3 regions of the Modestobacter marinus genome follow, and region 1 is predicted to be linked to each of the others. Evidence: riboswitches for the same ligand, from Rfam matches in the RefSeq annotation. Region 1 holds a riboswitch; each other region holds the start of a gene.
What was found. A riboswitch is a leader RNA that binds a small molecule or an ion and turns the genes downstream of it on or off. The one in region 1 is predicted to bind thiamine pyrophosphate.

Region 1 (9,772 bases):
GCTGGCGCTGGCAGGAGAGCCACGACCTCGCCCTCGAGCCGGAGCTGCGGGTCGGCGCCGACCACCACCAGCACGCCCGCACCGGCCTGGCCGACCTGCTGCGCAGCACCGGGCGGGTCGAGGAGGCCCGGGCGGTGCTGGAGCGCGGCGCTGCCCGCGGCGAGCTCGCGAGCTGGCTGCCGCTGGGCAACCTGTACCGCGACGAGCTGGACGACGCCGTCGCCGCCGAGGCCGCGTACCGGGCCGGGGTCGAGGGCGGGGACCTGCACGCCCACCACGACCTCGCCGTGCTGCTGCTGGAGACCGGCGACGTCGACACCGCCGTCGAGCACTTCTCCATCGCCGCCGCCGGCGGGGACGAGCTGGCCGCCCGGGTGCTGCGCGAGGTCCTCGGCGACAGCTGAGTCAGCAGCGGCGCAGGCTCACCAGCGGCCGGCGAAGTGGTGCACCGGGCCGTGCCCGGAGCCGACCCCGAGCGACTCCCCGGCCTCGAGCGCGGCCTGCAGGTAGTCCCGCGCCTGGTCGACCAGCGGCGCCCAGTCCAGCTGCCGCCCGGCCAGCCGTTCCCGGGCGGCCAGCGCCGCCAGCGCCGAGGACAGCGTGCAGCCGGTGCCGTGGGTCGACGACGTCGACACCCGGGGGCGCCGGGTCTCCCGCACCCCACCCGCGGTCGCGAGGACGTCGACGCTCTCCTCCCCGCCCAGGTGCCCGCCCTTGAGCAGCACCGCCGCCGGCCCCAGCGCCAGCAGCGCGCGGGCCTGCGGGGCCAGCTCCTCGACCGTCGTCGCCGGCGGCACGTCCAGCAGGGCCGCCGCCTCGGGCACGTTCGGGGTGAGCAGGTCGGTCACCGGCAGCAGGTCGGTGCGGACGGCGTCGACCGCCTCCGCCGAGATCAGCCGGTCGCCGCTGGTCGCCACCATCACCGGGTCGCAGACCACGGGGCCGCCGGGCCGGTCGGCCAGCGCCGCGGCGACCGTCCGCACCACGTCGGCGGTGCCGAGCATCCCGAGCTTGGTGGCGTGCACGGTCACGTCGTCCAGCAGGGTGGCCAGCTGCTCACCGACGAAGCCGGCCGGCACGGGGTGCACGCCGGTGACGCCGCGGGTGTTCTGCGCGGTCAGCGCGGTGAGCACCGCGGTGCCGTAGACGCCGAGCGCGCTGAAGGTCTTGAGGTCGGCCTGGATGCCGGCGCCACCGCTGGGGTCGCTGCCGGCCACGGTGAGGGCCACGGCGGCGGTCATCGGGCCACCAGCTCCCCGGCCATCGCGGCGCGCAGGGTCCGCGCGGCGGCCGCCGGGTCGGCGGCGGCGCAGATGTCGGAGACCACGCAGATGCCGTCGACCCCGGTGCCGGCCACGGCGGCGGCCGTCGCCGCGGAGATGCCGCCGATGGCCACCGACAGCAGCCCCCCGGCGCGGGCCCGGGCTGCCAGCGCGCTGGTGCCGTCGAGTTCCAGGGCGGCGCCGGCGTCCGGCTTGGTCGGGGTGGACCAGACCGGGCTGAGACCGACCAGGTCGGCGGTGCCCGCCGGCAGCGCGAGGACGTCGTCCAGCTCGGCGGTGCTGCCGACGGAGACGCCGACCAGGACGTCGGGGCCCAGCAGCCTGCGGACGTCGACGGCCGGCAGGTCGTCCTGGCCCACGTGCACGCCGTCGGCGCCGGTGAGCAGGGCGACGTCCACGGCGTCGTTGACGAACAGCCGGACCTGCGGGGTCGGCCGGAGCACCTCCTGCACCGCGCGGGTGAGGGCGAGCAGGTCGCGGCGGCCGGCGGTCTTGTCCCGCACCTGCACCGCGGTCACCCCGCCGGAGACGGCGGCGGCGACCACCTCGGGCACCGACCGGGGCGCGCAGAGCAGCGTGTCGGTGACCAGGTACAGCCGCGGGTCGAAGCCGGCCCTCATGCGCTGCGGACGTCGGCGCAGGCGAGCGCGTCGCCGTCGACCGCGTCCAGCGCGTCCAGCCAGAGCGCGGCGAACGTGCCCGGCCCGGCGGCGAGCCCGGCCGCGGCCTCGGCGGCCAGCGCCACGTGCGCGTGCGCGGCGACGACGGCGGTGAGCCGGTCACCGGTGGTGGCGACGTAGGCGGCGACGACGCCGCCCAGCGCGCAGCCGGCGCCGGTGGTCCGGGTGAGCAGCGGGGAGCCGCCGCCCACCCGGACCACCCGGTCCCCGTCGGTGACGACGTCGACCGGACCGCTGACCGCGACGATGCCGCCGGTCCGGCGGGCCAGCTCCCCGGCCGCCTCGAGCGCGGCCTCCGGGGTGTCGGTGCTCTCCACGCCGCGGCCGCCCTTGCCGGCGCCGGCCAGGGCGAGCACCTCGGAGGCGTTGCCGCGGACGACGGCGGGGCGCAGCTCGACCAGGTCGGCGGCGAGCTCGGTGCGGAAGGTGAGCCCGCCGACGGCCACCGGGTCCAGCACCCACGGCGTGCCCACCTCGCTGGCGGTTCGGGCGGCGAGCCGCATCGCCTCGGCGGTGCGCTGCTGCACCGTGCCCACGTTGACCAGCACCGCGGAGGCGACGGCGGCGAACTCACCGGCCTCGGCCGGGTCGTCGACCATGGCCGGTGCGGCGCCGATCGCCAGCAGCGCGTTGGCGGTGATCGTCTGCACGACCGTGTTGGTCAGGCAGTGCACCAGGGGTGCGGAGTCGCGCAGCGCCGTGCCGGCAGCGCGCAGGTCGATGGCGTCCATCGCGGTGACATCCCTTCGCCAGTACCAACTGGAGCAGGTTCGACGGGTGTGCTCTCAGTCCCCGGTGGGACACCCCGTGTCAGCTCGCGACGCTAACACCGCCCCGCTCACCCGGGCGGGTGACGGGGGCTCCACGTCCGGCCGGCCCGGCCGATGGAGCGATGTGAGGTCCCGTCCCGATCGCCCGGCCACCGGTCGCCGTCCGCGGCCCCGCTCGGTGCGCCTGGCCGGCGCCGCCGCCGCGGGCATCGCGCTGGTGCTGGCCGCGGCGCTGGTCTGGCACGGGGCCTACGCCGGGTTCAGTGCCACCACCGGCTCGCTTGCGTTGCCCACCGTCAGCACCGGCACGCTCGCGCTGACCGACGACGACTCCGCCGTCCGGATGTTCACCGCCACGGGGCTGCGCCCGGGGGCCTCGGGCACCCGGTGCGTCGCCGTCACCGCATCCGGGTCACCGGCCACCGTCCGGCTGTACGGCACCGGCCGGAGCAGCACCAACGGGCTGGCCGCCCAGCTGGACCTCGCCATCGCCGTGGGGACGGGCGGCTCGAGCGGCGACTGCGCCGGCTTCACGTCCTCCGCCACCGCCTACACCGGCACCCTCGCCGGCTTCCCCACCGACCGCTGGGCCGCCGGCGTCGGCAGCTGGTCCAGCACCGGCGCCGCGCCCACCACCCGCGTCTACAAGGTCGACTGGACGCTGCGGGCCGGTGCCCCGGCGAGCACCCAGAACGGCACCGCCAGGCTCAGCTTCGTCTGGGAGGCGCGCACCCGATGACCGCCACCCGTTCCGTGTCCCGAGCTGCCGCCTGGCGCCGCGGCAGGTCCGCGCTGGTGCTCAGCAGCCTCGCCCGGGCGCTGCTCGGCACCCTGGCGCTGCTGCTCGCCGTCTCGGTCGCACCCACGGTCGTCGGCTGGGAGACCACCGTCGTCCTCTCCGGCTCGATGGAGCCCGGCGTCTCCCCCGGGGACGTCGCCGTCGTCCGGCCGGTCCCCATCGCCGACCTCGCCGTCGGGGACGTGCTCCTCGTCGACGACCCCGACGCACCCGGCCGGCTGCGGCTGCACCGGCTGGTCGCCGTCGAGGACGGCGGACTCCGGCTGCAGGGTGACGCCAACCCCACGCCGGACCCCCAGCTCGTCGACCCGTCCACCGTGCACGGCGTCGGCGCGCTCCGGCTGCCGGCGCTGGGCCTGCCCGTGCTGTGGGCGGCGGAGGGGCGGGCGCTCCCCCTCGCCGGCGGTGCCGCCCTGCTCGCCCTGGTCGTCGCCCTCGCGCTCGCCCACCGCACGGCCGAGGACGACGACGGGCCGGCGACCGGCAGCGGGTGGTGGGGCGCGCGTCTCGCCGTCCCGGCCGTGGCCGTCGGCCTCGCCGCCCTGCTCGGCCCCCTGCCCGGCACCTCGGCGGTGGGCGCCGTCTTCACCGCGACCACCGCGAACGACGCCAACTCCTGGGCCTCGGTCCGCTACTACACGTGCACCTCGGCCGGCGCGAGCGCGCCCGGGTACCTGGCACTGCAGGAGACCGCCGGGCCGGTCGCGGTGAACAGCGGGCTCTACGCCGGGGCGGTCGACGGGTACTACAGCAGCAGCGGGATCACCTACCGGGTCCCCGGCCCGGCCTGCGGGGGCGACGGCAAGGGGGTCCGGCTCGACGGCGGGTCCGGCCACGTCTACTCGACGACCGCACTGGCGAACCCGCAGACCTTCAGCGTCCAGGTCTGGTTCGCCACCACCACCCGGGACGGCGGCAAGCTCATCGGCTTCGGCAACGGCACCCGGGGCGCCGCCTCCACCCAGTACGACCGGCACGTCTACATGACCGACTCCGGCACGCTCACCTTCGGCGTCTACGACGGGTCGCCGGTGACGACGACGTCGCCCGGCAGCTACAACGACGGCGCCTGGCACCAGATGACGGCCACGTTCTCCCCGGGCACCGGGCTGCGGCTCTACGTGGACGGCGCCCTGGTGGCGAGCCGCCGGGACGCGACCGCGGCCGAGCCGTTCACCGGCTACTGGCGGGTCGGCTACGACACGATCAGCAGCGCGTGGCCCGGGGCGCCGCGGAGCGCGTTCTTCGCCGGGTCGGTGGCGCACGTCAGCGTCTACACCAGCGTGCTGTCGGACGCCGACGTCGCCGCGCAGTACCGCGCCGCCGGCTGACCGAGCCGTGAGCGTTCCCGCGGGAACGCCCCCACGCCGGTGAGCTGCGGTTCTGTCGTACCTCCTGCCTAGCGTCGGGTCATGGGTGCAGTCGTGGCGGTGCGGGACGTGTCGGGGCCGGACGTGGCGGAGCGCGGGTCGGTCGGGCGGTCGATCGAGGAGCTGGCCCGGGAGATCCGGTCCGGTGCGGTGCGGCTGGCGGCGGCGACCGCAGCCTGGTTGCGGCTGGTCGCGGAGTTCGACGCCCGGGAGGGCTGGGGCGAGGTCGGCGTCAAGAGCTGTGCGCACTGGCTGGCCTGGAAGTGCGGGATGGGTCCGGGAGCCGCCCGGGAGCACGTCCGGGTCGCCAGGGCGCTGGGCGCGCTGCCGGTGACGGCGGAGGCGTTCGCCGCCGGGAGGCTGTCGTACTCGAAGGTGCGGGCGATCACCCGGGTGGCCGACGCAGGCACCGAAGTCGAGTTGGTCGAGCTGGCCAGGCACGCCACGGCGTCCCAGGTCGAGCGGGTGGTCCGGGCCTGGCGCCGGTCGGACGCCGTCGATGAGGAGCTCGTCGCGGAGAAGCGGTCCTTCCAGTGGCACTGGGACGCCGACGGGATGCTCGTGCTGCAGGTGCGGATGGACGGCGAGGCCGGCGCCGCGCTGCTGGCGGCGGTCGAGTCACTGGCGGAACGGGACGCCCGCCGGGAACGCGCCGCCGCGACCCGGGCGGCCGCCGCCGACTGCCCGGCGGACCCCGGGACGCCCCCGCGGGAACGCATGAGTGCCCGGCGCTGCCGGGTGTTGGCCCAGCTGGCCGAGGTCGCCGCTGACACCGGACGACGAGCCGGCGACCCGCCACGCCGCGAGGTGGTGGTGCACGTGGACGCCGACGTCCTGGCCACTGACGCTGCCGCCGGGCGGGCACACCTGGAGGGTGGCCCGGCGCTCTCCCCTGCACAGGTGCGGCGGATGGCGTGCGAGGCGTCGCTGACGGTCATCGTGGAGCGGGAGGGCCGGCCGCTCGCGATGGGGCGGCGCCGGCGGCTGGCGACCGCAGCGCAGCGGCGGGCGTTGCTGGCCCGGGACGGCGGCTGCGTGCGACCGGGCTGCACCGAGACCCGGGTCGAGCGGCTGCACGCCCACCACCTGACCCCCTGGCGGCTGGGTGGCCGCACCGACGTGTCGGCCATGGTGCTGCTGTGCGACACCGACCACGGCTTGGTGCACGACGAGGGGATCGAGCTCGCCCATCGAGGTCGGGAGCTGGTCGCACACGACCGGTCCGGGCAGCGGGTCTGGGGTCCGGCCGACCCGGCCTTCACCACCGGCCTGACCACCGGCGAGACGTCGCGGCCGCTCCTGACCCTCGTGCCTGACGCGTCGCTGCCGGACGCCATGCCGGCCGGTGGGGAACGCATGGACCTCGGGCACGTCGTGTGGGCACTGCTGGCCCACCGGGATCACCTGCGGCGGACGGCGTCCTGAGGGCTTGCGACGATGCACGGGTGACCGATGCACCTGCGCTGCGCGAGGCGGCCTTCGCCGAGCTGACCCCGGCCGAGCTCTACGGCATCCTGCGCCTGCGGGTCGACGTCTTCGTGGTGGAGCAGGCCTGCCCGTACCCGGAGCTGGACGGCCGGGACGCCGAGCCGACCACCGTGCACCTCTGGCACGAGTCCGACGACGGCACCGTGCTCGCCACGATCCGGGTGCTGACCAACGGCGAGGACCGGTCGATCGGCCGGGTCGCGACCGCGGAGCACGCCCGGGGTCGCGGGCTGTCGGCCCAGCTCATCGCGCGCGGCATCGAGCTGTGCGCGGGGCGCACGATCGACATCGGCGCTCAGGCCTACCTGGAGGCCTGGTACGAGCGCTTCGGCTTCCGGCGCTCGGGGCCGGACTACGTCGAGGACGGCATCCCGCACCTGCCGATGCGACGGGCCGCCGGCTAGTCCGAACCGGTCAGGGAGATCGCGGGCAGCCAGTCGGCGTCGAGCAGCTCGGCGATCTGCTGCAGCCCGGCGGTGTCGCCACCGGCGGTCGAGCCGGTGACCGCCAGCCGCTCCACCATCACCCGCGCGACGTCCTCCTCCACGGTTTCCTGCGCGAACGCGAACGCGACCCGCCACGGCGAGACCTGGTGGTCGCGGTGCGTGCGGCCCGTGACCTGCCGGGCGGCGATCCCGGAGAACCGCGGCTGGTGGAACAGCCCGACCCGGGGCGTGGTCGACGCGGTGCGCCCGCCGGGCAGCACCTCCCCGGCGTGCAGGCTGATCGAGGCGGTCACGGTGAAGACGCACACCGGCGCCTCCCCGGTCTGGAAGCGCAGCCGCTCGGCCTCGACGTCGAAACGGTCCCGGCCGTAGATCGAGGCGACGGCCACCCCGCCGTCCAGCAGGGCCTCCCGGATCGGGTCGGCCGCGGTCTCGACGAACTCGACCGACACCGCCACTTGCCGGTCGGCCTCGACCTGGGCCTTCACCCAGTCGACGGTGGCCTGCGCCCGGATCAGCCCGGCCTTCTGCCGGAACCGCAGCAGCGCGGCCCGGCCGCGGGCGGTCTCGCGCTTCCGCCGGGCGAGCTGCATCTCCGCGCGGAACTCCGACCACTCCGCCTCGTACTGGGCCCGCTCGGCCGGGGTCAGCTCGACCGGGGTGCCGGTGACCGACACCGGCCCCCAGGGGGCGGGGCGGTGCAGCGTGGCCGGCGGCTCGGTGTCGGCCAGCCAGCTCCGCAGCCGGGCCAGGTCGGCCCGGCGCTCCTCGGCGTCCTCGGTCCAGCTCCAGCCGTAGCGGGCACGTTCCACGTGGAACCCGTGCGCCGCGAGCCGGCCGGGGAGGTCGGTCCAGTCCTTGAGCGGCTCGCCGTGCACGGCGGCGAAGTGCGGGGCGAGGTAGGGCAGCTCCAGTGGGGTGTGCGCCGGGGTCGCGGTGGCCAGCAGCACGTAGGGCGCGTCCTTGACCCGGCCGGCGCCGGACACCGAACGCCAGTGCTTCCACCGCTGCGTGGTGGTGTGCCGGACCATGTGCGCCTCGTCGGCGACGACGACGTCGAACCGCTGCCCGGTGGCCTTCGTGAGCCCGGCGACCTTGCCCAGCCGGTCCCAGGTGGTCACGCACCAGCGCAGCCCGCTGTCGCCGAAGGCCGCGATCGACCTCGCCCAGTGCGGCACGGTGATCGCCGCCGGCCGGTCGGCGACCACGAGCACGGTGCGGACCGGTCGCCGGGCTGCGATCCGGCCGACCGCCAGGACGGCGGTGCCCGTCTTGCCCACGCCCGGGTCGTCGCCGAGCAGGAACATCCGCCCGCCGGCCGCCTCGTGCGCCGCGATGACCGCTGCCCCGGTGACCTGCTCCGGCCGCGGTGACATCGGCCGGCCCGCCGGCACCGGGCGCGGCTCGGCGTTCAGCTCGTCCTCGAGGAACCGCTCCAGGCTGTACGGCGGTGGGTCGTAGGGCGCCAGCGCCGCGGGGAGGGTGGCGCCCACGTACACGTGGGCGGACAGGCCGGCGTGCCAGCTGGCCCCCGGCGCCGGCGCGCGGAACGGGACGGCGAGCACCCAGACCCGTTCCCCCGGACCGGCGACCGGCAGCTCGGCGCCGGCCTTCGGCGCGGCCCGCTTCGGAGCGGCCTTCGTGGCGGTGGCCCTCTTCGGAGCTGCCTTCGCCGGAGCCTTGCGGGTCGCCGTCGTGGTCGTGCGGGCGGTGCTGCGGGTCGAGCTGGAGGAGCGCCGTCGGCGTCCGGGCACGGGTGAACTCCTGGGGGTCGACGACCGGTGACCCGACGCTACGTGCGCCCACCGACAGCCGGGCGCAGCGACATGTGCTGCGATCAGGGCATGACCGAGGACATCCGCCTGTCGGCCCGCACGCTCGGGGACACCGGGCCCCGCGTCGTCTTCGTGCACGGCCTGTTCGGCCAGGGCCGCAACTGGACGACGATCGCCAAGGCGCTGGCCGCCGACGGCCACCGGGTCACCCTGCTCGACCTGCCCAACCACGGGCACTCGCCGTGGACCGACCGGGTGGACTACGGCGACATGGCCGAGTACGTCGGCGCCGAGCTGGCCCTGCTGGGCGAGCCGGTGACGCTGGTCGGGCACTCGATGGGCGGCAAGGTCGCGATGCAGCTGGCGCTGCGCCGCCCCGAGCTGCTGCGCGCCCTCGTCGTCGTCGACATCGCCCCGACCGACTACCCCGAGTCCGGCGGTCGCACCGAGGACCCCGACGAGGAGGCCTCCCCGTTCGCCGCGTTCATCACCGCCATGCAGGGCATGGACCTCGATGAGCTGGAGACCCGGGAGGACGCCGACCAGGCGCTGCGCGCCGCCGTCCCGAGCACGATGGTGCGGTCGTTCCTGCTGCAGAGCCTGGTCCGGGACGGCGTCGGGGAGGGCGACGGCTGGCGCTGGCGGCTGAACCTGGAGACCCTGGCCCGCGACCTGGGCGAGCTGCGCCGCTTCCCCGACCCCCCGCCGGGAGCCAGCTACGAGGGGCCGGTGCTCTGGATCGCCGGCGCGAACTCCACCTACGTGCTGGACGACGACCGGCCGCGGATGGACGAGTTGTTCCCGACGACCCGGCTGGTGCGGGTGAAGAACGCCGGGCACTGGGTGCACTCCGAGCAGCCCGAGGTGTTCCTGGAGACCGTGCGCCGGTTCCTGGCCCAGGTCGAGGGATGACGTGGCCCCGGCCGGTGCCGCTGATCGGCGACGGCACCGCGGCCACCGAGCGCGCCGCCGACCCCACCGGCTGGGCGCTCCCCGAGGCCGACCGGGCGGGGCTGTACCGGGCGGTCGAGGCCCGCCGCGACGTCCGGCGCTACCGCCCGGACCCGGTGCCCGACGAGGTGCTCACCCGGGTGCTCACCGCCGCGCACCAGGCGCCGTCGGTGGGGCACAGTCAGCCCTGGCGGTTCGTCGTCGTCCGCG
Region 2 (9,772 bases), 130 kb from region 1:
TGTCCCGGGTGATCCCGGCGTTGTTCACCAGCACCGTCGGGGCGCCCAGCTCGGCGGCGATCCGCTCGACCGCGGCGTTGACCGACTCCTCCTCGGCGACGTTCGCACCGACCGCGAGCGCCTCGCCGCCGGCCTTCTGGATCTCCCCGACCGTGTCGGCGCAGGCCGCCTCGTCCAGGTCGAGGACGGCGACCGCCATCCCGTCCTGCGCGAACCGCCGCGCGATGGCCGCGCCGATCCCGCGCGCCGCACCTGTGATGATCGCCGTCCGCTGCTGAGCCACTGCATCTCCTCGTCGAGTACGTCGGCGGGCCACGGTCGTCCGGCCCGCCGTCCTGCCCCAGTGCATAGCACCAGGCCCGCGCGGCGCCTGCACCCGGCCGGGTCAGTCCGGGGGCCGGGCCGTACCGACGGCGAGCGCGCCGAGCGCCAGCGACCACAGCAGCGCCGCACCGACGAGCCACCACGGGACCGCGCCGAGCAGCAGGGCCAGCGCGACCGGGGCGGTCCCCAGCAGGCCGACGTCCGGCCCGCGCACCAGGGTGCTGCTCACCCCCACGGGGACGGCGCCCATCGGCGAGGCGAGCACGGGGCCGGACCAGTCCAGGTCGGGGCGGTAGCCGGCGCGCACGGCGGCTCCCGCCCACGCCGGGGCGGTGGCCGCGCCCAGCGCCAGCCACGCGGCCGGTGCGCCGGCGCCCTGGCCGACGAGCAGCGCCGAGACCCCGCAGACCCCCGCGAGCACCGCGACCGGCACGACCGCCCGGGCCCAGACGACCGCCGCACCGCCCAGCGGCAACGCCCGGTCGGCGGCCGGCGCCGCGACCGCCCGCCGGCTCGGCTCCCCCAGTGACGTCGCGGCGGTCCCCCAGCCGAGGGCGACGGTCACCGCCACCAGGGCGGGCAGCTCGGCCAGCCCCTCGGTGCGGGCGGCCAGCACCGGCAGCGCCGCCCCGGCCGCCAGCTGCCCCCACCGCCACGGGGACCGGGCCAGCACCGCCAGGTCGCCGGCGACGACCGCCTGCCACGGCCGCCGCACCCAGCGCCAGGCCAGCGGGCGCCGCGGCCGGCGCACCGTCGTCCCCAGCGCCCGGCCGAGCTCACGGGTGTCCAGCGAGAAGACCGACGCCGTGGCGTACTGCGCGGTCTCCCCCGACGCGCGGAGCGCGCCGGCGGACAGGTCCGCCAGCCGCCGGTCGGCCAGGGCCAGGCAGAGGACGGCGACCACCAGCAGCCCACCCAGCAGCCCCGTCGCCACCGGCGCCGGCAACCACCCGCCCGCGACGTCGGGCAGGTCCACGCCCAGCCCGGCGACCACGCACCCGGCGACGGCCGGGCCCACCAGGGCCAGCGCGGTCACCGCACCGGCGACCGGGGGCACCCACCGGCCGCCACCACCGGCCTGCCGGACGACGAGCACCCCGACGGCGGCACCCGGCAGCAGCGCACCGGCCGCCAGCCCGGCCAGGACGCCGGCCGGTGTCCGGCTCCAGGCCAGCACCACCGGGACGCCGACGGCCAGCGCCGCCGCCACCGCCAGGCCGACCGCCCGGCGCAGCTCCCCGCGCAGCAGCCCGCGCCGCCCCGCGGGCAGGGGCAGCCACCACGCCGCGGCCGCCGGTGTGGCGCTGACCGGCCCCAGCCGGGCGAACAGTGCGGTCAGCCCCGCGGCCAGGGAGAGCGCGACGGCCGCCGCGGTCAGCCCGCCGGGGAGCACCGCCGCATCGACGGCCGGCCGGGCGGCGATCTGCTCGCGGAGGCTGGAGACGGCGCCTCCGCACAGCGCCACGAGGACCCCGGCGGAGGTGAGCCCGGACAGCGTGTCCCCCACCCGGGTCAGCCAGCTGGTGTCGGCCCGGGCGGCCGTCGCCCGGCGGGTGTACCGGCGAACGGCGGTGCCGCTCCACTCCTCCTGCCGACGCGCCCGTGGCGGAGCCGCCGTGGTCGTGGCTCAGCCCTCCTGCAACGCCGCGACGGCGTCCTCGGGCGCGACCACCGGGCACTCGTCCTCGCCGACCACCAGCACCCGGTCGGCGAGGGTGCCGACGAACGTCGGGTCGTGGCTGGCGAACAGCACCGCACCGCCGGCGTCCACCAGCGCCGCGAGCCGGTCGGCCAGCGCCCGGCGCATCGCGGTGTCCAGCCGGCGTTCCGGCTCGTCGAGCACCAGCAGGTCGGCCGGGCGCACCAGCGCCCCGGCCAGCGCCAGCCGCCGGCGCTGGCCGGAGGAGAGCGCCGAGGGCAGCGCGCCGGCCCGGTCGGTCAGCCCGAAGGCGGCCAGCTCGGCGTCGACCACCTGCTCGGCGCCGGTGACCCCGTGGGCGCGGGCGGTGAGCAGCAGGTGCTCCGCGCCGGTCAGCGACGGGAAGAACGCATCGTCGTCCAGCACCCCGGCGACCGCGCGGCGGAAACCGGCGTCCCGCTCGTCGACCGGCCCACCGGCGAAGCGGACCGTCCCGGCCAGCGGCGGCAGCAGACCGACCATCGTCTGCAGCACGGTGGACTTGCCGGCACCGTTCGGGCCGACCAGCGCGACCGCCGTCCCGGGTTCGACCGACACCGTCACGGGGGCGCACACCGGCTCGTCGCCGTAGCCGACCGAGAGCTCCTCGGCGGCCAGCAGGGCCATCAGCCGGACTCCGCACCACCGCGCCAGGCGGCGTCGAAGAAGCCGACCTCCAGCTCCATGGCCCGCCGGTAGGCGCGCCGGACCGCGGGCGTGTCGGCGGCCGTGCCGTCCAGCAGCCGCTCCAGCGTGGCCGCCAGCTCCTCGAAGCCCGGGTCGGTGTAGGTGGTGACCCACTCGGCGTAGGCGGGCGCCGCTCGGCCGGCCAGCGACTGCCCGAGGTGGGCGTACAGCCGCATGCACGGCGTCATCGCCGCGCAGGTCAGCCCGCTGCCGCCCAGGGCCGCCGTGGCGAGCAGGAAGTCGGTGTAGGCCAGCGTGGCCGGCAGCGGCTCGACCGCGGCCAGGTCGATGCCCCAGCGGGCGGCGTAGCCCTCGTGCAGCCGCAGCTCCTCGCGGACGCCGGCGAGCAGGTCGGCGAAGACGTCCAGCGCGGCCCGGTCGGGGCTGTGCGCGGCGCCGAGGGCGTAGCCGCGGGCGAAGGACTCCAGGAAGAACGCGTCCTGGGCGACGTAGCCGGCGAACAGCTCCGGCGGCAGGCTGCCGTCGCCGATGCCCTGCACGAACGGGTGCGCCCGCGCGACGGCGGCGAGGTCGGCGTTCTCGGCCCAGAGGTCGGCGGCCAGGCTCATGCCGCCTGCTCCAGGGCCATGTCCCAGAAGGCCACCTCGGCGGCGACCACCTCGGCGAAGACGTCGTCCTGACCACCGCCCACCGCGTCGGCCGCCGTCTCCAGGCCGGCGACGTAGCCGGCGAAGCCCGGCACGGTCCAGTGCTCGACGAACTCCCGGTAGGCCGGGGCACCGGGCAGCGCCGTCGTCCATGCGTCGAGGTAGGTGCGCTCGATGGTCCACAGCGCGGTCAGCGCGACCGGGACGTCGGCGGTGTCCAGCCGGTCCAGCAGCTCGGCGTAGGCCGCGGTGGCCGGCAGCGCGGGGGCGGTGAGGTCCAGACCGCGGGTGGCCGCCTGCTCCTCGAACCAGGCCAGCTCCTCGACCAGGGCGACCAGACCGCCGGCGAGCACCGCCTGGGCCGGCCGCGGCGCCCGGGCGAGCAGCCGGGCCTGGAAGCGCAGCAGGTCGGCGACGAAGCGCGCGTCCTGGACCAGCCAGGTGTCGAACGCGCCCGCGGGCAGCGACCCGTCACGCACCGCGGTCAGGAAGGGGTGCGCGGTGGCCGCGCGCCAGATCTCGGGATGACGTCGGAGCAGCTCGGCGACCGGCACGGCGCGGACTCTACGAGGTCGTTAGGGTGGGCCACGTCATGGCGTCGAGCCATGTGCGGGAGCTCGGAGGACCGGGCTGAGAGGGCGGCTGACGCGCCGCCGACCGCTGGAACCTGACCGGGTAATGCCGGCGTAGGGAGCCCGTGATGAGCACGTCCGGAACCGTCGGCACGACCACGTCCGGTGCAGACGCACCGCTGACCCTCACCGAACCAGCCGCCCGCACGCTGGGCTTCCGCGAGTCCGCGGGCCTGTGGGGCAACCTCGGCATCAGCCTGCTGCTGCCGGTCGCCGCCGTGTACGTCGTCCTGCCGGGGCGGCCGCTGTCGGTCACGCTCGGCGCGATCGTCGTCGGCGCGGTGATCGGTGCCTCGCTGCTGGGGCTGGCCGCCGCGGCCGGCGCCCGCGAGGGGGTGCCGGCGATGGTGCTGCTCCGCGGCCTCCTCGGCCGGCGGGCCTCCTACCTGCCCACCGCGCTGAACCTGGTGCAGTGCATCGGCTGGGCCACCTTCGAGATCGTGATCATCGCCGAGGCGGCGTCCCGGGTGCTGGACGCGCCGCGCTGGCCGTTCGTGCTGATCGCCGGGGTGCTCGCCACCGCGATGGCGCTGCGGCCCCTCGGCGTGGTCCGGGTGCTGTCCCGCTACGCGGTGTGGGCGGCGCTGGCCGCGATCGTCTACCTGTTCGTCGAGGTGCTCTCCGAGCCGCTCGCCCCGCTGGACAGCGGCGGCGCCGCCTCGTTCTGGACGGCGACCGACATCGTGATCGCCCTGCCGATCTCCTGGTTCCCGCTCGCCGCCGACTACACCCGGCACGTGCGCAGCGGCCGGGTCGCCGGCACCAGCACCGCGCTGGGCTACGGGCTGGCCACCGTCGCGATGTTCACCCTCGGCGTGCTGGCGCTGGCGGCCTACGGGAGCTCCGGGCTGGACGTCATCGACGCGCTGCTGGCCGTGCCGCTGGGGGCGCTGGCCGTGCTGGTGCTCGTCACGGTCGAGCTCGACGAGGCGTTCGCCAACGTCTACTCCACGGCGGTGTCCGCGCAGAACGTGGTGGCCCGGCTGGACCGCCGGCTGCTCGCGCTGGGCGTCGGCGCGACCGCCACCGTGCTCGCGCTGAGCTTCGACATCGTCGCCTACGAGCCGTTCCTCTTCCTGATCGGTGCGGTCTTCGTGCCGCTGATCGGCGTCTTCCTGGTCGCCTACGCGCTGCGCACCCCCGGCCGGTGGGACACCTCGGACACCGCCCCGGCCCGGCTGGTCTACCTGCTGCCGTGGCTGGCCGGCTTCGTCGCCTACCAGCTGACCCTGCCGACCTTCTTCGCCGGCGTCGGCGCCGGCTGGACCTCCTGGTGGACCGCCCGGCAGAGCGACCTGGGCATCGACCCGGCCAACGGCTGGTCGGCCTCCCTGGTCAGCCTGGCCGTCGCCGCGGTGCTCACCGCGGTGATCGCGCTGCTCGACGCCCGCCGCGGGCGGCAGCCGGCATGACCTCCGCGCTGGGCCGGCTGCACGTGCTCACCGACGCCGACGGCGGGCCGCGCGCGCTCGCCGTCGTCGCCGCCGCGGTGGCCGCCGGGGCGCCGGTGGTGCAGGTGCGGGCGAAGGGCTGCAGCGACCGGGTGCTGCACGACTTCGCCCGCGCGGTGGTGGAGCTCTGCCGGCCCGCGGGCACCACCGTCCTGGTCAACGACCGGGTCGACGTGGCGCTGGCCGTCGGCGCCGACGGGACGCACCTTGGCGCCGACGACCTCCCGCTCGCCGCGGCCCGGCGGGTCGCCGGGCCGGGGCACCTGCTCGGCGGCACGGCCCGCGACCCGCAGCAGGCCCGGCAGCTGGTGGCCGAGGGCGCGGACTACCTGGGGGTCGGCCCGGCCTTCGCCACCACCACCAAGACCGGGCTCCCCGACCCGATCGGGGTCGCCGGGGTCGGTGCGGTGGCGGCCGCGGTGCCGGTGCCGGTGATCGCCATCAGCGGGGTCACCGCCGCACGGGTCGGGGAGCTGATCGCCGCCGGCGCCACCGGGGTGGCCGTGGTCGGCGCGGTCACCGGCGCCGCCGACCCGGGTGCCGCGACCGCCGAGCTGCTGCGTGCCCTGGAGGACTCCCGGTGATCGACGTCGCGGTGGCCGGTGGTGGGCTGATCGGGCTGTCGGTGGCCTGGCGGGCGGCGCAGCGCGGCCTGTCGGTCGCCGTCGTCGACGACGCCCCCGGCACCGGGGCCTCGGCCGCCGCCGCCGGGATGCTCGCCCCGGTCACCGAGGCCGCCTACGGGGAGGAGGCGCTGCTGCGGCTGTGCCTGGCCTCCCTGCAGCGCTACCCGGCGTTCGCCGCCGAGGTGGAGGCGGCCAGCGGCCTGCCGGTGGGGCTGCGTACCGCCGGCACCCTGGTGGTCGGCTTCGACGCCGACGACGTCCGGGCACTGGACGCGCTGCACGACTACCAGCAGGAGCTGGGCCTGGCCGTCGAGCGGCTGACCCCGCGGGAGACCCGCCGCCGGGAGCCCGGGCTGACCCCGCGGCTGCGCGGCGGGCTGGCCGTCGAGGGCGACCACTCGGTCGACGGCAGGGCGCTGCACCGGGCGCTGACCGGCGCCGTCGAGGCCGCGGGCGTGCGCCTGGTCCGGGACCGGGTGGCCGGGGTGCAGGTCTCCGGCGGGCGGGCGACCGGGCTGGCGCTGGCCGGCGGCGGGGAGCTGGCCGCCGGCACCGTCGTCCTGGCGCTGGGCGCGCACAGCAACACGCTCCCCGGGGTGCCGCCGCTGCCGGTGCGGCCGGTCAAGGGGCAGATCCTGCGGATGGCCGGTGCGGCGGGGCTGCTGACCGGCACCGTGCGCGCCCTGGTCCGCAGCCGGCACGTGTACCTGGTGCCCTACGGCGAGGACGGCCTGATCGTGGGGGCGACCACCGAGGACCGCGGCTTCGACGCCACCGTCACCGCCGGTGGGGTGCACGAGCTGCTGCACGACGCGATCGAGGTCGTGCCCGGGGTGACCGAGCTGGAGCTGGTGGAGACCCTCGCCCGCTGGCGGCCCGGCACCGACGACAACGCCCCGCTGCTGGGGCCCAGCACGCTGCCCGGGCTGGTGCTGGCCACCGGTCACCACCGCAACGGCGTCCTGCTCACCCCGGTGACCGGTGACCTCGTCGCCGAGCTGCTGGCCACCGGCGAGCTGCCCGGGCTCGCCGCCCCGTTCACCGTCGAGAGGTTCCCGCACCGATGACCATCTCGCTGACCGTCAACGGCAGCCCGGTCGAGCTGGCCGACGGCACGACCGTCGCCGCGCTCGTCGCGCAGCGCACCAGCGGGCACGACCGGGTGGCGGTCGCCCGCAACGGGGACGTCGTCCCGCGCAGCAGCTGGCCGACGACCGAGCTCTCCCCCGGCGACCGCCTCGAGGTGCTCGCCCCCACCGCAGGAGGCTGACATGCCCGATGACCGCGACCTGACCGAGGAACTGGCTCCCGCACTGGAGCAGGAGGAGGCCGGCGACCCCTTCACCATCGCCGGGCAGACGTTCACCTCCCGGCTGATCCTGGGCACCGGCGGCCTGCCCAGCCTGGACGTGCTGGAGCAGGTGGTGCGCTCCTCGGGCACCCAGCTGGTGACCGTGGCGCTGCGCCGGGTCGAGGCGGCCGCGGGCAGCTCGATGGTCGAGGTGCTCGACCGGTGCGAGGTCCGGCTGCTGCCCAACACCGCCGGGTGCCAGACCGCCCGGGAGGCGGTGCTGACCGCCCGGCTCTCCCGCGAGGCCTTCGGGACCGACTGGGTCAAGCTGGAGGTCATCGGCGACGACCGCACCCTGCTGCCCGACGCCGTCGAGCTGCTGGACGCCGCCGAGCAGCTCGTCGCCGACGGCTTCACCGTGTTCGCCTACACCACCGACGACCCGGTGCTGGGCCGGCGGCTGGCCGACGTGGGCTGCGCCGCGGTCATGCCGCTGGGCTCCCCGATCGGCAGCGGGCTGGGCATCCGCAACCCGTACAACATCGCGCTGCTCCGGGAGGAGGTCAGCGTGCCGGTGGTGCTGGACGCCGGCATCGGCACCGCCTCGGACGCCGCCCTGGCGATGGAGCTCGGCTGTGACGCCGTGCTGCTGGCGTCGGCGGTGACCCGCGCCCGGGAGCCGGTGCGGATGGCGCTCGCCATGCGGCAGGCCGTCGAGGGCGGCCGGCTGGCCCGGGGGGCGGGCCGGATCCCGCGCCGCTGGCTGGCCGAGGCCTCCACGTCGATGCAGGGGCTGCCCGAGCTGTGAACCTGCCGCGGCTGCTCGTGCTCACCGACCGCACGCAGTGCCGGGGCAGGCTGACCGCCACCGTGGCCGCCGCCGTCGACGCGGGTGCCCGGGCGGTCGTGCTGCGGGAGAAGGACCTGCCGCTCGCCGAGCGGGCCCGGCTGGCCGCGCGGCTGCAGGCGCTGCTGGACCCGGTGGACGGCGTCCTGGTGTGGGCGGGTGCCGCCGGGAGCACGGGACGCGCCGCCGTCCACCTGTCCGCGGCCGACCCCCTGCCGACGCCGCGTCCCGGCTGGCTGGGTCGGTCCTGCCACTCCGCCGCCGAACTGGCCCGGGCACGCGCGGAGGGCTGCGACGCGGCCTTCCTGTCCCCGGTGTTCCTGACCGCGTCCAAGCCCGGCCACGGCCCGGCCCTCGGGCTCGCCGGCCTGGCCGAGCTGGTCCCGCACGGCCCGCCGGTCTTCGCGCTCGGCGGCATCGGCCCGGACGACGTCCCCGGCTGCCTCGCCGCCGGTGCCCGGGGGGTCGCGGTGATGGGCGGCGTGATGCGCGACCCGTCCTCCGTGCGCGACCACCTGGCCGCGCTCACCGGCTGAGCGGGCGCCGCGCCGCTCGACTGGCGTGACCCACCCCGGACCGGTGAGGTGTAGATCACATCGACTTCATGATTGGACCTGCCCCTGCCGAGACAAGACAGGGGTTCGGCGTGCGACCGTTCGCGGACCGAAACTGCCGCGTGACTGTCCGCGGCCCGACAGCGAGGAGACCGGGTGACGGGCGAGGGGGCCAGCCTTGCGTGGCCGTCGTCCCCTCCTCCGCCGGCCGAGGCCGGCTGGCAGTGGGCGCTGAACGGCGTGGCGGAGCTCCCCCGGGTCCGGGCGCAGCTGCGCCGCGGGCTGGCCGAGGAGTCCGACGGCAGTCCTCAGGCGGCCGAGCTCGACGAGGCCGTCGTCCTGGCCTTCGACGAGATGGCCTCCAACGCCCTGCGGCACGGCGGCGGCGGGGTGCACGCCCAGGTGCGGCGGACGCCGCGCGCCTGGCTGGTCGAGGTGCGCGACTCCGCGGTCCAGCGCCCCCCGCAGCCGGCGGTCGGGCGCGACCCCAGCCAGGGCGGGCTGGGCCTCTACCTGATCGCGGAGATGGCCGACGCCCACGGCTGGCACTCCACCGACGGCCAGAAGAGCGTCTGGGCGCTGCTGCCCCGGCGCTGAGCCCGGCTCAGCGCGCCGGGGGCAGCACCTCGTCGGGGTGCAGCCGGACGGCGACCAGCGCGACGTCGTCCTCCGACCCCTGCGGGCGCAACCGGTCGACGATCTGGTCCAGCAGCTCCCCCAGCGGCAGGTCCCCCAGCTCGGCGAGCAGGCCGGCCAGCCGGGCCACCCCGTCGTCGAGCGGGAGGTCGCGTCCCTCGACGAGGCCGTCGGTGTAGAGGACGACCGTCGCACCGGGCTGCAGCAGCACCTCGTGCTCCCGGCGGGGGGCGTCGGCGGCCACGCCGAGCATCAGGTCGGCCCGCTGGGTGTCCAGCACCACGACCCCACCGTCGGCGTGCCGCACCATCAGCGGCGGGTGGCCGGCGTTGGACCAGCGCAGCCGCGTCTCCCCCCGCCCCGGCTCCCCGCCGGTCCGTTCCAGCCGGGCCACGGCCGCGGTCGCCAGGGTGTGCAGCTGGAGCCCCTCGATGGCGC
Region 3 (9,772 bases), 1.6 Mb from region 1:
GCACCTGCCAGCCGGCCACCGGAGGTCAGTGCGCCCGGCTCAGCGGCAGCCGGACGCAGAACGTCGTCCCCTCCGGGCCGGTGGTGTACGTCAGCGACCCGCCGTGCCGGCGCTCGACGATCCGCCGGGTGTTGTCCAGGCCGAGCCCGCTGCCCTCCCCGGCCCGCTTGGTGGTCACGAACGGCTCGAACAGGTCCTGGCGCACCGCCTCCGGCACCCCCGGCCCGTCGTCGGTGACCTCTACGAAGACCGCGTGCCCGTCGGCCCGGGTGCGCAGGGTCAGCACGCCCGAGCCCTCCATCGCGTCGGCGGCGTTGTCGATCAGGTTGGTCCAGACCTGGTTCAGCTCGGCCGGGTAGCCGGGCACCTGGGGCAGGTCGGCGGCGTAGTCGCGGCGCACCACGATGCCGGTGAGCTTGCGGGCCAGCATCACCAGCGTGCTCTCCAGCCCGGGCTTGACGTCGACGTCGGAGTGCCGGGCCTGGTCCAGGTGCGAGTACTGCTTCACCGCTCCGACGAGGGAGGAGATCCGGGTGGTCGCCTCCTCGATCTCGTCCATCAGCGCCTCGGTCTCCAGGGTGTAGCGGAGCCAGCCGAACGCGGCGTCCCACTCCAGCCCGGAGTCGACCTGCTCCACGACGTCGTCCACCCACTGGGCGTCCATGCCGGAGCCGGCGAACACCGGCGCGAGCTCCAGCGCCTGCTCGACGCCGATGTCCTCCAGCCGGTCGGCGATCGCGTCCTCGAGGTCGCTCTCCTCCAGCGCGGTCAGGTCCGCGCGCGGCTTGAGCGCCCGCTCGACGGCCGTCTCCTGCGTCCGGATCAGCCGGGTGACCAGCTCGGGGGAGAGCCCGGCCTCCGACAGCAGCCCCAGCTTCCGGCGCATGCCGGCCACCCGGGAACGCAGCTGCTCGGTGGCCCGAACCGCGGCCGCGGCCGGGTTGTTCAGCTCGTGGGCGAGGTTGGCCGACAGGGTGCCCAGCTGCACCAGGTGCTCGCGCTGGCGCATCGTCGACTCGGTCATCCGGATGCCCTCGTACAGGCCGTCGAGCAGGTGCACCGCCATCGGGCACTGCCGGTGCACCAGCGCCGCGAAGTCCTCGGCCGGCAGCCGGAGGAACCGGCTGGGCCGGGTGGTGCGCAGCGTGGTCTGGTAGTTCGGGTCACGGCTCTGGGTGAACGCCCGGACGGCGCCGGCGTAGGCCCCGCGGTGCGTCGTGTCGTTGAGCACGACGTCCTCGCCGTCGGTGTGCTTGGACAGCAGCAGCCCACCCTCGAGCAGCACGTAGAGGGCGTCGGAGGGCTGCCCCTCGGCGAAGACGACGACGTCGGCGTCGTACACCCGCACGTCGCTGTGCTCGGCGACCCAGTGCTGGTCGGCCTCGGCCAGCTCGGCGAACAGGAACAGGCTGCGCACCTCGGCCGGGTCGACCCCGGAGGGGCGGTGGGTCGCGGTCATCTCAGTTCGCCTCCAGGTAGCGGTGCACGAGGGTGACGGCCATCGCGCCCTCGCCGACGGCGGAGGCGACGCGCTTCACCGACTCGGCGCGGACGTCGCCGGCCACGAAGACGCCGGGGACGGAGCACTCCAGGTGGTACGGGACCCGGGACAGCGGCCAGTCCGCGGGCGGGCGGCCCTCGGTGTCCAGCAGCGCCGGCCCGGTGCGCAGGAACCCGTGCTCGTCGCGCACGAACGCCTCGCCCAGCCACTCGGTGGGCGGGGAGGCGCCGATGAAGACGAACAGCCGGGACGCCGGGACGGTCTCCTCGGCGCCGGTGCGGGTGTCGGTGAGCACCAGCCGCTCCAGGTGGTCGGCGCCCTCGACGGCCCGGACCTGGGTGCAGGTGCGCACCTCGATCGCCGGGTCGGCCTCGATCCGGGCGACCAGGTACTCGGACATGCTGTGCCGGAGATCGGTGCCCCGGCAGAGGACCACGACCTTGGCGGCGAAGCGGGCGAAGTGCAGCGCGGCCTGGCCGGCGGAGTTGGCCGCACCGACGACGTGCACCTCCTGGCCGGCGCAGTCGGCGGCCTCGTGCGCGGCCGCGCCGTAGTAGACGCCGCGGCCGGTGAGGTCGGCGGCCCCCTCGGCCGGCAGCAGCCGCCAGGAGACGCCGGTGGCCAGCACGACGGCGTGCGCCGCGACCTGGCTGCCGTCGGCGAAGAGCACCGCTCGGCCGTCGCCGTTGGGCGCGACCTGCACGACCTCCGCGGCGGTGAGCAGCTCGACGCCGAAGCGCACGGCCTGGTCGCGGGCCCGCTGGGCGAGCTCGCTGCCCGACACCCCGAGGGGGAAGCCGAGGTAGTTCTCGATCCGGCTGCTCTGGCCGGCCTGCCCGCCGGTGGCGGTCCGCTCGACCAGCAGGGTGCGCAGCCCCTCGCTGGCCGCGTACACCGCCGCCCCCAGCCCGGCCGGCCCGCCGCCGACCACCACCACGTCGTAGAACGGGCTCCCGGCGGTCGTGGCGAGCCCGACCTGCTGCGCCACCTGGGCCGGCGTGGGCCGCCGCAGGACGGCGCCGTCGGGGAAGAGCAGTGCCGGCAGCGTGGCGTCGTCGGTGACGTCGGCGGCCGTGCGGATGCCGGCGGCGTCCTCGCCCTGCAGGTGCCGGTAGGGCACCTGGTTGCGGGCGAGGAACTCCTTGAGCTGCTGGGTCTCCGCCGACCACTGGTGGCCCAGCAGGGTGATGCCCTCGAACGGCGCCCGGGCGGTGCGCGACCAGGCCGCCAGCAGCTCGTCGAGCACCGGGTAGAGCAGCTCCTCCGGCGGGTCCCAGGGCTTGAGCAGGTAGTGGTCCAGGTCGACGTCGTTGATCGCCCGGATCGCGGCGTCGGTGTCGGCGTAGGCGGTCAGCAGCACCCGCTTGGCCGTCGGCGCGAGGTCCATCGCCTGTTCCAGGAACTCCACCCCGGTCATCCCGGGCATCCGGTGGTCGGCCAGGAGCAGGGCGGTGACCTCGCCGCGGGCGGTCAGCTCGCGCAGCACCGCGAGCGCGTCGCGGCCGCTCTCGGCGCGGACGATCCGGTAGTGGTCGCCGTAGTGGCGGCGGAGGTCGCGGGCGACGGCGCGGCTGACCGCGCGGTCGTCGTCGACGGTGAGCAGGACGGGTCGCGCGGGCACGGCACCTCCGGTCGGTGCCCCGGGGTGGACCGCCCGGTGGGCGGGCCCCCGGTGGCAGCTCCATCCAACCCGTCGCCGGGAGACGGCGGTAGCCCCTGCGCGCACCGGCGCCGCAGCGCTGGCACGGCGGCCCCCGGCGCGGCAGGGTGTCGTCATGGACGCACCCGCGCACGACCCCGGATCCGCCCGATGACCGCGCCGGTGGAGACGCTCGGTTGGTGGGAGGACGGCGAACGCCTCCTCGGGACGGCGCTGGGCCGGCTGACCGACGAGGAGCTCGACGCGCCGTCCCTGCTGACCGGCTGGACGCGGCGGCACCTGCTGGCGCACCTGGCCGCCAACGCCGACGCCCTGGTCAACCTGCTGACCTGGGCGCGCACCGGGGTCGAGACGCCGATGTACGCCTCCACCGAGGCCCGGGACGCCCAGATCGAGGAGGCCGCGGGGCTGCCGGCCGCGGAGCTGCGCGCGGCCGTCGTCGCCGCGACCGGCCGGCTGGCCGCCGCGATCCGGGAGCTGCCCGAGCAGGCGTGGGCCGCGCAGGTGCGCACCGCCCAGGGGCGGCAGGTGCCGGCCGCCGAGGTGCCGTGGATGCGCTGCCGGGAGGTGTGGGTGCACGCGGTCGACCTGGACGAGGGGGTGGCGTTCGCCGACTTCCCGGACGAGGTGCTGGCCGCGCTGGTCGACGACGTCTTCCGGATGTGGGACCGCCGCGACTCGGTGCCCGACGTGGCGCTGTTCGCCGGCGACCGGGAGTGGGGCACCGGCGCGCTCGCGGTCGCCGGTCCGCTGCCGGCCGTCGCGGCGTGGGTCACCGGGCGCAGCACGGGGGAGGAGCTGCAGGCCGACGGGCCGCTGCCGACCCCGGCCGCCTGGCTCTGACCGGCGTGCTCAGGCCGCGGGGCGGTCCCGGGGCATCGCCAGCGCGGCGACCAGGGCCGCACCCAGCACGGCGGCGCTGACCGCGAAGGCGACCTGGTAGGAGAAGGCGTCGGTGAGCCAGCCGGCGACCAGCGGCCCGGCCACCGCGCCCAGGTCGGCGACCATCTGGAAGACCGCCACCACCCGGCCGCCCCGGCCCGGGCTGACGTCGCCGACCACCGCGGCCGGCACGCTGGCCAGCAGCGAGGCGCCCAGCCCGAAGGTGGCCATGGAGAGCAGGAAGGCCGCGGTGCTCGGCGGCAGCACCAGGACGGCGATCGCCGCGGTGGCCAGCCCCGAACCCAGCAGCAGGGAGGGACGGCGGCCCCAGGTGTCCGCCAGCCGCCCGGCCCGCAGCAGCCCGATCGCCTGCGCCACCGACCCGGCCAGCAGCCCGGCGCCGGCCCAGGCCACCGTCTTGCCCAGCTCCTCGGTCACGTACAGCGGCACCAGGGAGTTGCGGACGCCGAACAGCACCCACCCCACGCCCAGGTTGGCCACCAGCGCCGCGACGTAGGCCCGCGACCGCAGCGCGGCACGCAGCCCGCCGCCGTCCTCGCCCAGGGCGGGCACGGCCGCGGGCGCGGGCCCGGCGCCGCGCACCTGGTCGACGGCGGGGTGCGGGTCGTCCGCGGCGCCGCCGACCGGGGGGAGTGCGGCCGGGCGCAGCAGCACCAGCGCGACCACCCCGGCCACCAGCAGGAAGCCGCCGTAGACGAAGAACGGCAGCCGCGGGGAGATCTCGGCCAGGAACCCGCCGGCTGCCGGGCCGGCGATGCCGCCGAGGATGAAACCGCCCTGGTAGGTGGCCGCGGCCCGGCCCCGTTGCGCCGCCGGTGCGGTGCGCAGCAGCAGCGAGAGGGCGGCCACGGTGAACATGGCGCTGCCGATCCCGCCGGCGGCGCGCAACGCGACGAAGAGCGGGAAGTTGCCGGCCAGGGCGGCGGCGGCGGTGGCGACCGCGACGATCGCCAGCCCGGCGGCGAGCACGGCGCGCTCGCCGATCCGCTCGACCAGCGAGCCCCCGGCGAAGGCGGAGACGAACCGGAAGAAGGCGAAGGCGCTGATGGCGAACCCGACGGCGGTGGTGCCGACCCCGTAGTCCCGGACGAACAGCGGGATCGCCGGGGCGACGATGCCGAAGCCGAGGGCGACGACGAAGGCGACGATCGCCAGGACACCGACCTCGCGGGGGAGGGGGCTGTCCTTGCCGTGTCGTCGCACGAGCGCTGATCCTCACACGTGGCCCGCCGGGCCCTCCCGGGGCGTCAGGGGGTGAGCACCAGCCGGCCCGCCACGTTCCCGGCGCGCAGCCGGTCCAGCGCCTCGTTCACCTCGGCCAGCGGCAGCGCGCCGGCCACCGGCGGGGCCAGCTGCCCGGCCGCGGCCAGGGAGACCGCCTGCTCCAGCTCGGCGAGGGTGTTGCCCACGCTGGCGACGACCCGCTGCTCGGCGACCACCAGCCCCAGCGGGCTCACCGTCAGCGCATCGGCGCTGTAGCCGACCAGGACCAGCCGGCCGCGGCGGCCGAGCACCGCGGTCGCCAGCTCCAGCGTCGCGGTGACCCCGGCGAGCTCCACGACGACGTCGGCGCCCTGCCCGCCGGTCAGCCGGGTCACGGTCCCGGCGAGCTCGGCCGGGGAGACCGCGGCCACCGCGCCGGCGGACCGGGCGGCCGACCGGCGGGCGCCGTCCCGGCTGACGGCCACGACGACGCCGCCGCGGCGGCGGGCCTCCTGCACCGCTGCCAGCCCCACCCCGCCGGCGCCGAGCACGACCACCACGTCGCCGGGCTCGACCCCGGCCTCGGTGAGCGCGTGCACCGCGGTGGTGCCGGCGCAGCACAGCGGCGCGGCCGCCTCGAACGGCAGCTCGGCGGGCAGCCGGACCAGGCAGTGCGCCGGGACGACCAGCTGCTCGGCGAAGGCGCCGTCCGCGGCGAAGGCGAGCACGCCGCGCGGGGCCAGGCACAGGTTCTGCCGGCCGCGCAGGCACCAGCGGCAGCTGCCGCAGAAGAGGTAGTAGTAGACGGCGACCCGGTCGCCCTCGGCCCAGCCGGTGACCTCCGACCCGACCGCGTCGACCGTGCCGGCGGCCTCGTGGCCCAGCGTCATCGGCGTCCGGGACGGGGCGTAGAGGCCGTCGGTGAAGTGCAGCTCGGTGCCGCAGACCCCGGCCGCGTGCACCCGCACCCGGACCTCGTCGGGGCCGGGCTCGGGCACCGGGACGTCGTCCAGGGCCAGGGGTCGGCCAGGTGCGTGGAAACGGGCAGCGAGCATCGAGCAGCTCCCTCCGCCGGCATGAACCGGATCAGGTGTGGACGGTCGGCGGTGGTCGTCCGCCTTCTCAGCCCGCGCCCGGGCTCCCGTGTGCGCCGCCGAAGCTACCGCAGCGGGCTGACCGGCTCGACGCGGCGCAGGAACGACCGGATCGCCAGGTGGTGCGCGAGCTGCTCGCGGTGCGCCTCGCACGCCGTCCAGGTCTTCTCCCGGTCGGGCGTGTGCACCTTGGGGTTGTTCCACACCAGGACGACGGTCGCCGGCGCGCGGCAGCCCTTCGCCGAGCAGATCACGGCGTCGTCCCCGGCCGGCCCGGCGTCCTCGCTCATGGGGCGAGTCTGAGCTGCGGCACAGGGAACTGTCAGCAGGGGGTGCCAGGGTCGGTGCTGGCCGCGCCCCCTGTCCCCGGGCGCGGCCACCAGGACGGCCGTCCGGGACAGGAACGCGGGCCGTGACGGGTGCAGCCGGGGCCGGGGCCGGGTAGGGCGAGGGCATGACTGACACCAAGCCCCTCGCCCTGGTCACCGGCGCCTCCAGCGGGATCGGCTTCGAGCTCGCCCGGCAGTTCGCCCGCAACGGCTTCGACCTGGTGATCGACGCCGAGGACCCGACCATCACCACCGCGGCCGCAAAGCTGCGCGGCGAGGGCGCCGAGGTGACCGCCGTCCAGGCCGACCTGCGCACCCCCGACGGCATCGAGCAGCTGTGGACCCGGGTGCAGGCCCTCGGTCGCCCGCTGGACGCGGCCGCGCTCAACGCCGGCGTCGGGCGGGGTGGTGCGTTCGTCGACACCGACTGGGCCGACGACCTGGAGGTCATGCAGCTCAACGTGGTCTCCACCGCGGCGCTGCTGAAGCTGGTGCTGGTCCAGATGACCGGGCGCAACCAGGGGCGGGTGCTGGTCACCTCCTCGGTCGCGGCGACCATGCCCGGGGCCTACCAGCCGGTCTACAACGCCTCCAAGTCCTTCGTCCAGTCGCTGACCGAGGCCGTGCAGCAGGAGCTCAAGGACTCCGCCGTCACGATCACCTCGCTGATGCCGGGGCCCACGGACACCGACTTCTTCGCCCGGGCCGACCTGCAGGACACCGCCATGGGCAAGGGCCCCAAGGACGACGCCGCAAAGGTCGCCGAGCAGGGCTTCGCCGGGCTGATGGACGGGAAGAAGGAGGTCCACGCCGGCTCGCTGATGACGAAGGCGCAGGAGATGGCGAGCAAGGTCCTGCCCGACTCGGTGAAGTCCTCCGCCCACGAGTCGATGGCCAAGCCGCGCGACTGACTCCCCTCGACGACGCCCCTCCCGGTCCCCCGGGAGGGGCGTCGTCGGCGTCGGGGGTCGCCGGCTTCCGCCCAGCGGCCGGTTCGCCTGCGCCCCGGTGGTGGTGAGCTGGCAGAGTCGGGGCATGGACGACGTCGTCATCTGCTCCCCGGTCCGCACCCCCGTCGGTCGATTCGGCGGGGTCTTCGCCGGTCTGTCCGCCAACGAGCTCGCCGCCACCGCGCTGCGCGGCCTGGTGGAACGGACCGGCCTGGGGGAGGGCGAGGTCGACGACGTCATCCTCGGCAACTGCAGCCCCAGCGGGGAGAACCCGGCGATCGGCCGGATCGCGGCACTGGACGCCGGGCTGGGCGTGCAGGTGCCCGGCCTGCAGATCGACCGGCGCTGCGGCTCTGGGCTGCAGGCGGTCATCTACGCCGCGATGCAGGTGGCGGCCGGCGCCGGCAACGTCGTCGTGGCCGGCGGCGTGGAGTCGATGAGCAACGTCGAGCACTACGCCCTGGGGCTGCGCACCGGCGCCAAGGGCGACGGCGTCATGCTGCACGACCGGCTGGCCCGGGCCCGGGAGACCGCCGGCGGGCTGCACCACCCGGTGCCCGGCGGCATGCTCGAGACCGCCGAGAACGTGCGCCGGGAGTACGGGGTCGACCGGCTGGAGCAGGACGCCTGGGCGCTGCGCTCCCAGCAGGCCGCCGGCGCCGCCATCCGCGAGGGCCGGTTCGCCGACGAGATCATCGGCGTGGAGGTGCCCGGGACGCGCAAGACGCCGGCCCGCACGGTCACCGAGGACGAGCACCCCCGTCCCGACACGACGATGGAGGACCTGGCCGGGCTGCGCCCGGTCATGGGCCGGGTCGACCCGGAGGCGACGGTCACGGCCGGCAACGCCTCCGGCCAGAACGACGGCGCCGCCGTCTGCGTGGTCACCACCCGGGCCGAGGCCGATCGCCGCGGCTGGCAGCCCTTCGTCCGGCTGACCGGCTGGGCCGTGGCGGGCGTGCCGCCGGAGACCATGGGCATCGGGCCGGTGCCGGCCACCGCCGCGGTGCTGGAGCGGACCGGGCTGACGCTGGCCGACATGGACCTCATCGAGCTCAACGAGGCGTTCGCCAGCCAGGTGCTGGCCTGCCTGGGGGAGTGGAACCTGGGTTCGGGAGACCGCGAGCGGGTCAACGTCAACGGCTCCGGCATCTCACTGGGGCACCCGGTGGGCGCGACCGGCGCCCGCATCCTGGCCACGCTCGCCCACGAGATGCGCCGCCGGGAGGCCCGCTACGGGCTGGAGACGATGTGCATCGGCGGTGGTCAGGGGCTCGCCGCGGTGTTCGAGCGGGTGGTCTGACCACACCGTCGGGTCTCGATCCGGCCACGAGACGCCGGGCGATTAGTTAGGTGAGGCTTGCCTCAGGTAGAACTCCACCATGGTGTTCTCCCGATCGCTCGCGCGACGTACGTCCCTCAGCTCCCTCCCCGTCCTGGCGGTCGCCGTCCTGGCCGGCTGCTCGTCGGAACCCGACGGGCAGCCGGCCGGGGCCGCCACCGGCTCGACCGCGGGATCCGCCTTCCCGGTCACCATCGAGCACGCCTACGGGACGACGACCATCCCCGAGGAGCCCGAGCGGGTGGTCTCCCTCGGCTACACCGAGCAGGACGCGATCCTCGCCTTCGACGTCGTCCCGGTCGCCGTCCGCTACGCCTTCGGGCCCGAGGACGACGTCTTCTTCCCCTGGGCCGACGAGGCGGCCGGGGACGCCGACCCGGAGATCCTGCCGCGCGCGGAGGTCGACCCGGAACAGATCGCGGCGCTCGACCCCGATCTGATCATGGCGGTCACCGCCGGCCTGACCGAGGACGAGTACCAGACCCTCAGCGCCATCGCGCCGACGGTCGTGCAGCCCGAGGAGCACATCGCCTTCGGCACGCCCTGGCAGGAGCAGACCCGGATCACCGGCGAGGCGCTCGGTCAGCCCGACCGCGCGGACGAGCTGGTCGCCGACGTCGAGGAGCAGATCGCGGCGGCCCGGGCCGAGCACCCGGAGCTGGAGGGGAAGACGGTCACCCTCTCCGGCCCGGCCTACGACGGCGAGTACCCCTTCCACACCTCCGACGACACCCGCACCCGGTTCTTCCTGGACCTCGGCATGGTCGTCGACCCGGCCCTGGACGCCGCG

Region 2: linked by a shared signal. The riboswitch ahead of FB380_RS05990 (purine-cytosine permease family protein) and the one ahead of thiM (hydroxyethylthiazole kinase) in region 1 are both predicted to bind thiamine pyrophosphate.
Region 3: linked by a shared signal. The riboswitch ahead of FB380_RS14020 (alcohol dehydrogenase catalytic domain-containing protein) and the one ahead of thiM (hydroxyethylthiazole kinase) in region 1 are both predicted to bind thiamine pyrophosphate.

The regions. Positions count from the first base shown of each region.
Region 1 covers NZ_JAAMPA010000001.1:1,393,412-1,403,183, forward strand. Annotated here, with positions in the region: gene FB380_RS06585 (tetratricopeptide repeat protein) at 1-404, shown strand, start outside; gene thiD (bifunctional hydroxymethylpyrimidine kinase/phosphomethylpyrimidine kinase) at 423-1,241, opposite strand; gene thiE (thiamine phosphate synthase) at 1,238-1,903, opposite strand; gene thiM (hydroxyethylthiazole kinase) at 1,900-2,694, opposite strand; TPP riboswitch at 2,688-2,781, opposite strand; gene FB380_RS06605 (hypothetical protein) at 2,858-3,472, shown strand; gene FB380_RS06610 (LamG-like jellyroll fold domain-containing protein) at 3,469-4,863, shown strand; gene FB380_RS06615 (HNH endonuclease signature motif containing protein) at 4,945-6,327, shown strand; gene FB380_RS06620 (GNAT family N-acetyltransferase) at 6,348-6,794, shown strand; gene FB380_RS06625 (helicase) at 6,791-8,590, opposite strand; gene FB380_RS06630 (alpha/beta fold hydrolase) at 8,681-9,523, shown strand; gene bluB (5,6-dimethylbenzimidazole synthase) at 9,520-9,772, shown strand, end outside.
Region 2 covers NZ_JAAMPA010000001.1:1,263,599-1,273,370, forward strand. Annotated here, with positions in the region: gene fabG (3-oxoacyl-ACP reductase FabG) at 1-283, opposite strand, end outside; gene FB380_RS05970 (DUF6297 family protein) at 386-1,831, opposite strand; gene FB380_RS05975 (ABC transporter ATP-binding protein) at 1,952-2,629, opposite strand; gene FB380_RS05980 (TenA family protein) at 2,629-3,258, opposite strand; gene FB380_RS05985 (TenA family protein) at 3,255-3,851, opposite strand; TPP riboswitch at 3,897-4,007, shown strand; gene FB380_RS05990 (purine-cytosine permease family protein) at 3,998-5,341, shown strand; gene thiE (thiamine phosphate synthase) at 5,338-5,964, shown strand; gene thiO (glycine oxidase ThiO) at 5,961-7,073, shown strand; gene thiS (sulfur carrier protein ThiS) at 7,070-7,276, shown strand; gene FB380_RS06010 (thiazole synthase) at 7,278-8,105, shown strand; gene FB380_RS06015 (thiamine phosphate synthase) at 8,102-8,680, shown strand; gene FB380_RS06020 (ATP-binding protein) at 8,855-9,295, shown strand; gene FB380_RS06025 (SpoIIE family protein phosphatase) at 9,303-9,772, opposite strand, start outside.
Region 3 covers NZ_JAAMPA010000001.1:2,970,601-2,980,372, forward strand. Annotated here, with positions in the region: gene FB380_RS13995 (UBP-type zinc finger domain-containing protein) at 1-19, opposite strand, end outside; gene FB380_RS14000 (ATP-binding protein) at 26-1,459, opposite strand; gene FB380_RS14005 (NAD(P)/FAD-dependent oxidoreductase) at 1,461-3,122, opposite strand; gene FB380_RS14010 (maleylpyruvate isomerase N-terminal domain-containing protein) at 3,312-4,004, shown strand; gene FB380_RS14015 (MFS transporter) at 4,014-5,267, opposite strand; gene FB380_RS14020 (alcohol dehydrogenase catalytic domain-containing protein) at 5,312-6,322, opposite strand; TPP riboswitch at 6,313-6,422, opposite strand; gene FB380_RS14025 (hypothetical protein) at 6,427-6,651, opposite strand; gene FB380_RS14030 (SDR family NAD(P)-dependent oxidoreductase) at 6,816-7,601, shown strand; gene FB380_RS14035 (acetyl-CoA C-acetyltransferase) at 7,726-8,943, shown strand; gene FB380_RS14040 (iron-siderophore ABC transporter substrate-binding protein) at 9,023-9,772, shown strand, end outside.